One region of the Rhizorhabdus sp. GW822-FHT03C02 genome, then DNA from elsewhere that is predicted to be linked to it. Evidence: riboswitches for the same ligand, from Rfam matches in the RefSeq annotation. Region 1 holds a riboswitch; each other region holds the start of a gene.
What was found. Region 1 has a riboswitch for cobalamin ahead of AC1RM6_RS20560 (ferredoxin-like domain-containing protein). Riboswitches for the same ligand answer to the same signal wherever they lie in the genome.
Positions count from the first base shown of each region.

Region 2: linked by a shared signal. The riboswitch ahead of AC1RM6_RS23525 (DUF1636 domain-containing protein) and the one ahead of AC1RM6_RS20560 (ferredoxin-like domain-containing protein) in region 1 are both predicted to bind cobalamin.
Region 3: linked by a shared signal. The riboswitch ahead of AC1RM6_RS23575 (TonB-dependent receptor) and the one ahead of AC1RM6_RS20560 (ferredoxin-like domain-containing protein) in region 1 are both predicted to bind cobalamin.
Region 4: linked by a shared signal. The riboswitch ahead of AC1RM6_RS26285 (TonB-dependent receptor) and the one ahead of AC1RM6_RS20560 (ferredoxin-like domain-containing protein) in region 1 are both predicted to bind cobalamin.

Region 1 covers NZ_JBXANN010000009.1:36,281-38,476, reverse strand. Annotated here, with positions in the region: gene AC1RM6_RS20565 (methyl-accepting chemotaxis protein) at 1-477, shown strand, start outside; cobalamin riboswitch at 564-774, shown strand; gene AC1RM6_RS20560 (ferredoxin-like domain-containing protein) at 952-2,034, shown strand; gene AC1RM6_RS20555 (precorrin-8X methylmutase) at 2,024-2,196, shown strand, end outside.
Region 2 covers NZ_JBXANN010000011.1:201,968-204,163, forward strand. Annotated here, with positions in the region: gene cobT (nicotinate-nucleotide--dimethylbenzimidazole phosphoribosyltransferase) at 1-603, opposite strand, end outside; gene AC1RM6_RS23525 (DUF1636 domain-containing protein) at 600-1,007, opposite strand; cobalamin riboswitch at 1,204-1,393, opposite strand; gene AC1RM6_RS23530 (pyridoxamine 5'-phosphate oxidase family protein) at 1,555-2,196, opposite strand, start outside.
Region 3 covers NZ_JBXANN010000011.1:216,588-218,783, reverse strand. Annotated here, with positions in the region: gene AC1RM6_RS23580 (UxaA family hydrolase) at 1-298, shown strand, start outside; cobalamin riboswitch at 359-603, shown strand; gene AC1RM6_RS23575 (TonB-dependent receptor) at 779-2,196, shown strand, end outside.
Region 4 covers NZ_JBXANN010000014.1:137,104-139,299, forward strand. Annotated here, with positions in the region: gene AC1RM6_RS26280 (TonB-dependent receptor) at 1-336, shown strand, start outside; cobalamin riboswitch at 495-739, shown strand; gene AC1RM6_RS26285 (TonB-dependent receptor) at 916-2,196, shown strand, end outside.

The DNA.
Region 1 (2,196 bases):
GCCGGGGTCGAGGCGGCCCGCGCCGGGGATGCCGGCCGCGGCTTTGCTGTGGTCGCCTCGGAGGTGCGTGCGCTCGCCCAGCGCTCGGCCGACGCCGCCAAGGACGTCAAGGCGCGGGTGACCGCGAGCGGCCAGCAGGTCGGCGCCGGGGTCAGCCTGGTCGGCGAGACCGGCGACGCGCTGCGCCGGATCGTCACCCAGATCGTCGAGGCCAACCAGATCGTCGAGGCGATCGCCTCGGCCGCCGAGCAGCAGGCCTCGGGCCTCCAGCAGGTCAACGCCGCGGTCGGCGAGATGGACGGGGTCACCCAGCAGAATGCGGCGATGGTCGAGGAAGCCACCGCATCCGCGCGCGGCCTCGCCAGCGAGGCCGACGGATTGAACCGCCAGGTCGCCCGCTTCCGCATCAGCTCCGTGCAAGATCCTGATATCGCGCCACAATATCGCACCGCACCCGCTCACCGCCTCGCGGCCTGATTTTCCCGAAAATATGCCGAATTTCGCACCTGCCCCGATATCGCAGGCGCGACATGGACAAAGCCCGGCCGCCCGCTTATGCGCGCTGCAGATCGCGCCGGTGCCCCGCAAGGGGCTTCAATGGGAATGCGGTGCGGGGATTTCCCCAAATCCGCGGCTGTCCCTGCAACTGTAAGCGGCGAGTGCGATGCGCATCGCTCCCCTGACACGGGAGCAGCCACTGGCAGGTTGCTGGGAAGGCCGCGCATCATGCTTTGACCCGCGAGCCAGGAGACCTGCCGGCGCACCGGTCGCTCTTGCCTTGGTCCAGGGGATGGTCATGGCACGGTCCCTCTCCGTCTGAGCGACGAACCTGTGCGGCTGGGGCCGCATCGGTGCGCGCCGACGGGTCTCCACGCCCGCCCGTCGTCGTGCCCGACCGGCCTTCGCGCCGGCACGCCCCGCCGTCTTCGCCCGGGCGTCGATGGAGTTGCCGTGCCCCCTTCCCCGCGTCCTGCCGTCCGCGGCTGGTGCCCGACCGCCTGGCGGCCGATGCGCGCGGGCGACGGGCTGCTGGTGCGGGTGCGGCCGCGCCTCGCGCGGATCGACGCCGCCCAGCTGGCCGGGCTGTGCGACGCCGCGATCCGGTTCGGCAGCGGCCTGATCGACGCCACCAGCCGCGCCAACCTCCAGATCCGCGGCGTCGCCGAAGCCGGCTGGCCGGCGCTGGTCGAACGGCTGGTCGAACTCGGCCTGGTCGATCCCGACCCGGTTCGCGAGGCGCGCCGGGCGATCATGGTCGCCCCCGACTGGCAGCCCGGCGACGACAGCGCGGGCATCGCCGAGGCGCTCGCCGCGCGGCTCGACGAACTGCCCGACCTCCCCGCCAAGATCGGCTTCGCGATCGACGCCGGCCCCGCGCCGGTGCTGGCCCATGATCCCGCCGATTTCCGGATCGAGCGCGCAAGCGACGGCGGCCTGATCCTGCGCGCCGACGGCCGCGCGACCGGCCTGGCGGTCACCCGCGCCGACGCCGTCGATGCGCTGATCGCGCTCGCCCACTGGTTCGCCGCAAGCGGCACCGGGCGGATGGCGCGGCACCCCGCCCCTCTCGCCCCGTCGCTGACCGGATCGCAGTGCCCGGCGCCGCCACGCATCTGGGCCGGTCGCGGCATCAGCCTGCCGTTCGGCCGGATCGACGCGGCGAAGCCCGGCGTGACCGGCGCAATTCGGGTGACGCCCTGGCGGATCCTGATCGCCGAAGACGATGCCCCCCTGGTCGACCGCACCGATCCGTCGATGCGGGTCGACGCCTGCCCCGGCGCGCCGGCCTGCCCGCAGGCGACGGTCGAGACCCGGGCGCTCGCGACCCGGCTCGCGCCTTATGTCGCCGGGCGGCTGCATGTCTCTGGCTGCGCCAAGGGCTGCGCGCGATCCGCGCCCGCCGATGTCATGATCACCGGACGCGACGGCCGCTACGATCTCGCTTATGCCGCCCGCGCCGGCGATCCCGCCATTTTGTCCAGCCTGAGCGTCGGCGACATCGCCGCGCATTTCGGAGTGCCCGATGCCGCATGACTATCAGAAGGACGGCGCCGCGATCTACCGCCAGTCCTTCGCGACGATCCGCGCCGAAGCCGACCTCGCGCGCTTCGCCGGGGGCGAGGAGCGGGTCGCGGTGCGGATGATCCACGCCGCCGGTCTCGTCGAGCTCGCCGCGCACATCCGCTTCTCCCCCGA
Region 2 (2,196 bases), on a different contig from region 1:
CTTGCGGCCGATGCCGTCGCCATCGACCCCGGTACCGGGGCCGACCCAGTCGGCGGCGGTGCCGCCGAAGCTGCGCGCGCACAAGGCGGCGGCGGCGGTCGAATTGCCGATTCCCATCTCGCCGACGACGAGCAGATCGAGTCCCGGCTCGACCACCTCGGCCCCCGCCGACAGCGCGTCGAGGCATTCGGCGACCTCCATCGCCGCGGCGACGGTGAAATCGGCGGTCGGCCGGTCGAGATCGATCGCGACGACCTTGAGTTCGAGCCCGGCGGCGCCCGCCAGCGCGTTGATCGCAGCACCGCCGGCCTCGAAATTGGCGACCATCTGTGCGGTCACCGCCGCCGGAAAGGCGCTGACTCCGTGGACGGTCACGCCATGATTGCCCGCGAAGATCGCGGCGCGCCCGCTGGCGATCGCCGGCCGTTCGCGGCCCTGCCAGCCGGCCAGGAAGATCGCGACATCCTCGAGCCGGCCGAGCGAGCCCGCCGGCTTGGTGAGCTGGGCCTGGCGCGTGCGCGCCGCCGCGACCGAGCGGTCATTGGGCGGGGTGAGGCTGGCCAGCGCGGCTTCGAACGCGGCGATCGTCGGAAAACAGGTCATTCGGCAACATATCCATCGGGAGGGGAACGGGTGATGAAATGGCCTTTGACGCCTTGCGGCCAGTCGCGAAAGGGGACCCGGCCATGCTCCGACGCGGCATAATGGACCGCATAATCGAGGATCGCCTGCGCGGCCTCGTCGTCGGGGGTGAAGCGGCCGAGCACATAGCCGACCTTGGCGGGCGCGCGCAGATGGACCGTGCAAAACTCGGTGCACGCGAACAGGCAGGGCATTTCCTGCACCGCGACCCCGTCATAGCGCGGATCGCTGGCCTTGACCCGGTGCAGCGCCTCGACCAGCCGCGCGCCGCCGCGCACCCCCTCGTCGTCGTCGCGGGCATCGGCCGAAAGGCGGCAGGTGTTGCAGGCGACCACCGCCGGGCCGGGTTCGACCTTGCGCAGCATCGTCAGGCGCGCCGGACGGGCAGGGCGAACAGGGGGTCGGCAGGCATAGGGTCCATTGGTCGGTCCTCGGCAGATCTGACATCTTGCCGGTCGGGATCGTGCCGATGCGGAACCGCCCCGCATCCGCGCTTGCCCGCACGGCGCCTTGTCGTTGCGCGAGGTCAAACCCCGTTCGGCCGGCACACCCTGTCCGGACGAAGAACGACCGCGACCGGCAGGTCTCCTGGCTCGCGGGTCGATGCCGGTTCGGGCCGCCTTCTCAGGACATGGCGTCCCAATGGCATATGGCCCGATGGCTCACCGCTCACAGTTGCAGGGGCAGCCGGGGCTTCAGACCCCATTCCCTTTTGATCCCCTTCCGGGGAACCTGTCGCACGCGGCGGGGTAGGGGCTTTGGCCCGGCCGATCAAGGGGCGACGCGGGGCGTTCCTGGTCGAAACGGTTCGCCCTATTTCCGTTCGTGTCGAGCGTAGTCGAGACACGCTCCACCACCGCGGGGTGTCTCGACTACGCTCGACACGAACGGATCAACATTTCCGGCCATCCGCTACGCGAACTTGCGCCGCGCGGCGGCCAGCGAGGCGGGCAGCGGGGTGCCCTCGACGATCCGGTTGTCGTCGACCGGACGGCCGAGCGCGGTGGTGACGGGGACGATGCCCGCCCAGAACGGCGTCGCATAATCCTCGTCGTCGTCGATCGGGGCGCCGTCGCGGACCTTCGCCGACGCGGCCTCGATCGGCAGCGCCAGCACCCCCGTCGCCTTGCGCTCCTTGGCCAGCATCGGGCGCACCTCGTCCCAGCGGCCCGGCAGCAGATGCTCGGTGATGATCCGCAGCGCATGGTCATGCTCGTCGGCGTCGGTGACATGGCGCGCGCTGCCATGCACGACCACGCTGCGATAGTTCATCGAATGGTGGAAGGCCGATCGCGCGACGACGATGCCGTCGACCAGCGTCACCGTCAGGCAGACCGGCATCGCCTCGGCGACCCCCTTGATGATCCGCGTCGTGCTGGCGCCATGGATGTAGAGCGTCGACCCGTCGCGGCCATAGGCCATCGGCATCACCATCGGCCGGTCCGACGCGACGAAGCCGACATGCGCGACCAGCCCCTGGTCGAGGATCGCGTGGACGGTCGCCTCGTCATAGCGCGCGCGGCGCTGCTGACGGGCGATGGCGTAGCGGGGCAG
Region 3 (2,196 bases), on a different contig from region 1:
GGTCTCGACCACCGCGCTCGCTGCCGCCGGCGCGACCATCACCCTGTTCTCCACCGGGCGCGGCACCCCGCTCGGCAGCCCGGTGCCGACCCTCAAGATCGCCTCGAACAGCGCGCTCGCCGCCGCCAAGCCGAACTGGATCGACTTCGACGGCGGCGCCGCGCTGAGCGCGGGAATGGCCCCGACCGCCGAGGCGCTGCTCGACCTCGTCATCGCCACCGCCTCGGGCGCGCCCGCGCGCAACGAGACCAACGACGAGCGCGGCATCGCCATCTGGAAGCGCGGCGTCACCCTTTAAGATCTGTTGGCATTTCCGATCGCCGAGGCTATGCCGCCCCGCGAAGGCCGGAGAAATCCGGCCCTCATAGATCGCGCCGGTGCCTCGAAAGAGGCTTAAAATGGGAACGCGGTGAGGACGGCTTCGGCCGACCGAATCCGGGGCTGTCCCTGCAACTGTAAGCGGCGAGCGCGATGCACATCGGTCCCTCCCACGGAGGAAGGACCAGCCACTGGGCCGGACGCTAAGTCATGCGAGGCCTGGGAAGGCCGTGTATCAAGCGATGACCCGCGAGCCAGGAGACCTGCCGGCGTCTGGTCGCTCTTGCCTTGGTCCAGGGGATGGCCGCGGCACGGTGAACTCCGTCTGAGCGACGAACGAGCGGCGGGGGCCGCATCGGAGACGTGCGTCGGCCGCCCATGGCGCCCGGCCGATGCGCGGCGCCGACCGTTCGTGAACGGCACGTCCCCGTCCTGTCGCACAGGCGCCGGGGGACTTTGCATGTTTTCCTTGAACAGGACTTTCCACACAAGCCTGGTCGCGGCTCTGGCCACGGCTCCGACCATCGCCCATGCCGAAGAGGCCGTCGCCGATGCCGACGCGATCGTCGTCACCGGCGTCATCGATCCGTTGCGCCTGACCGAGAAGTCCGAAGGGGCCAGCCGGCTCGGCCTGACCGCGCTGCAGACGCCGGCCAGCGTCGAGACGATCGACGGCGACGCGATCCGGCTGCGCGGCGACCTCACCATCCAGGACGCCGCCGCCCGCGCGACCGGCATCGTCAACACTTCCGGCGTGTTCGGCTACGGCCTGTCGGCGCGCGGCTTCACTGGCCAGAATTCGGTGATGCAGCTCTATGACGGCATGCGGATGTACAACAACACGCTGACCTTCCCGGCCGATCCGTGGATGGCCGAGCGGGTCGAGATCCTGCGCGGGCCGGCCTCGGTGCTCTATGGCGAGGGCGCGATCGGCGGCGCGGTCAATGTCGTGCGCAAGCAGCCGACCGACACGCCCCAGGCCGGCGCGCGCTTCGGCCTCGCCTCGTTCGGCAGCTACACCATCGCCGGCGGCAGCGGCGGACCGCTCGGCGATAAGCTCGGCTACCGGGTCGATGCCAGCTACAAGAGTTCGGACGGCTGGATGCAGCGCGGCCATTCGAACGCGCTGTCGCTGTCGGGCGCGCTGCGCTTCAAGCCGGTCGACGATCTCGCCATCACTTTGTCGCACGACTTCAGCACCCAGCGCCCGCGCACCTGGTTCGGGGTGCCGCTGGTCGACGGCAAGCTCGACCGGTCGATCCGCAAGAACAACTACAACGTCACCGATGCCAGGCTGCGCTTCCGCGACAATTGGAGCCAGGCCAAGGTCGCGTGGACCCCCGCCGAGGATGTCACCATCCAGAGCGACGTCTATCATCTGTGGGCCAACAAATATTGGCACAATGCCGAGAACGTCACCTATGTGCCGGCCGCCGGCACCACCCCGGCGAAGGTCCGCCAGTCGAGCTTCCTCGAACTCTACCATATCCAGAAGCAGACCGGGAACCGCACTACGATCAGCCTCGGCCAGAGTATCGCGGGCATCGAGAATCACGCGGTGATCGGCTTCGACGTCAACCGGATCAGCTACAAGAATGTCAGCAATTCGGGGAACAACGCGACCCGGCTGGTCGACGTCTACAACCCGGTCGTCGGCGGCTTCATCGACCAGACCGGCGCGGCCGCGACCAAGCCGCGCTACACCAACGACATCCACCAATATTCGGTGTTCGGCGAGGATCGGCTGGTCCTCGATCCCAAATTCTCGCTGGTCGGCGGGCTGCGCTACGACCGGCCGAAGATCCGCAAGACCGACTATGTGAATGCCGCGAACAATTTCACCGGCATCCCCGACGCGGTGACCTGGCGGGTCGGCGC
Region 4 (2,196 bases), on a different contig from region 1:
GTGACGCTGACCGGCACCTATACGCTGCCGCTCGACGCGAGCTGGGGTCGCTTCTCGGTCGCCGGCACGATGACCTACACCTCGCGCCAGATCGCCAATGGCAGCGTCCCCGCCAATGTCGGGGTGCTGCCGTCGCGCACGCTGGTGAACCTCAACATCAACTGGGAGAAAGTCGGCGGAACCCCGATCGACGCCGCCTTCTTCGTCACCAACCTCACCAAGAAGGTCTATGCGGTCAACACCGGCGGCGGCTACAACTCGGCCGGCCTCGGCGACCTGTTGATCGGCGAACCCCGCATGTACGGCTTCCGCCTGCGCTACAGTTTCGGGCGGTGAAGAGTACCGACCGCCGCTGAACGCGACCGGCATCCCGCATGGCGCGCGGCCATGCGGGATGCCCTTCCCCATCATCGCCACAGCGACGCGAACGGGCTTGCGCATCGCCCGGCGGCTCCGTAACGACACCGCGTCCGTCGGCGGTTGAACCGCCAGGGCGGACGTCAGATCGCGCCGGTGCCCCGCGAGGGGCTTGAAAGGGAATGCGGTGCGGGAGGCTGGCCCTCCTCAATCCGCGGCTGTCCCTGCAACTGTAAGCGGAGAGCGAGACGCACATCGCTTCCTTCCCGAGGTGGAGGGAGGCAGCCACTGGGCCGGACGCTAAATCCTGCGAGGCCTGGGAAGGCCGTGCATCGAGCGACGACCCGCGAGCCAGGAGACCTGCCGGCGTCTGGTCGCTCTTGCCCTGGCCCAGGGGATGGCCGCGGCACGGTGAACTCCGTCTGAGCGACGAAGCCGAGGCGGGGGCCGCGTCGGTTCGTGCCGCGGGCGCTCGACGGCGTCCGCCCGCCGGCGCGCGCCGACCGTTGATCGACGGCACGCCCCTGCCCCATGTCGCTCGACGCCGGGGGAAATATGATGCGGAATATCGGATATGGACGACCGGCACAGTGGCTGGTCGCCGCGGCGGCACTGACCTGCTGGACGCATAGCGCGCTCGCCGCGGAGCGTGACGAAGCGACGGCTACGGCCACAGCGCCGGCAACCGGCGAAACCCAGCCGGGAAGCCAGGCCGAGAAGGAGATCGTCGTGTTCGGGCGCGGCGAGGCCAAGATCGGCCATGCCCATGCGGCGAGCGAAGGCACGGTCAGCGGCGCCGACCTGTTGGTGCGGCCGCTGCTGCGGGTCGCCGAACTGCTCGAGGCGGTCCCCGGCATGATCGCCGCCCAGCATTCGGGCAGCGGCAAGGCCAATCAATACTTCCTGCGCGGCTTCAACCTCGACCATGGATCGGACTTCACCACCTATATCGACGGGGTGCAGATGAACCTGCGCACCCATGGCCATGGCCAGGGCTATCTCGATCTCAACGGGCTGATCCCCGAGATCGTCGCGCGCGAGGATTTCCGCAAAGGCCCCTACCGCGCCGATGGCGGCGATTTCGCGCTGGCGGGCGCCGCCTATATGACCACGGTCGAGGGCTATGACCGGCCCTGGGCCTCGCTCGAGGCCGGCTCCTATGGCTGGCGCCGGGTCGCCGCCGGCGGCACGATCAAGGATATCGGCGGCGGCGCGCTGACCCTGGTCGCGCAGGCCAAGGCCTATGACGGGCCGTGGCAGGAGGCCGAGCATCTCCGCCATTATTCGGGCTTCGGCAAATATAGCGTGCCGACCGGCGCGGGCGAACTCGATCTGACGCTCCACGCCTATCGCGCGACCTGGCGCCCGACCGAGCAGATTCCCGAGCGGATCGTCGGATCGCCGGTCTGCAAGGACATCTTCTGCTCGCCCGATCCCTCGGCGCGCGGCGAGACCACCCGCTTCGTCGGCAATGTCGCGCTCGACGGCGCCAACGGCCGCGGCAATGTCTATGCGCAATATTATGACTGGTCGATGTATTCGAACCCGACCTACGCCAATCCCGACGGCAGCAGCGCCCAGATCCGCCAGTTCGACCGGCGCTGGGTGTTCGGCGCCACTGGCCAGCGCCACTGGGATCTCGCCCCCGGGTTGCAGGCGACGATCGGCACCGAGAACCGCTATGACGACATCGCCAATGTCGGGGTCTACCAGACCGCGCAGCGCGCCTTCGTCGACTCGCTCGGCGCCTTCCGGGTGCGCGAGCTGTCGGGCGCGCTCTATGCCGAGACGACCTGGACCCCGCTTGCCGGGCTGCGGCTGACCGGAGGCCTGCGCGGC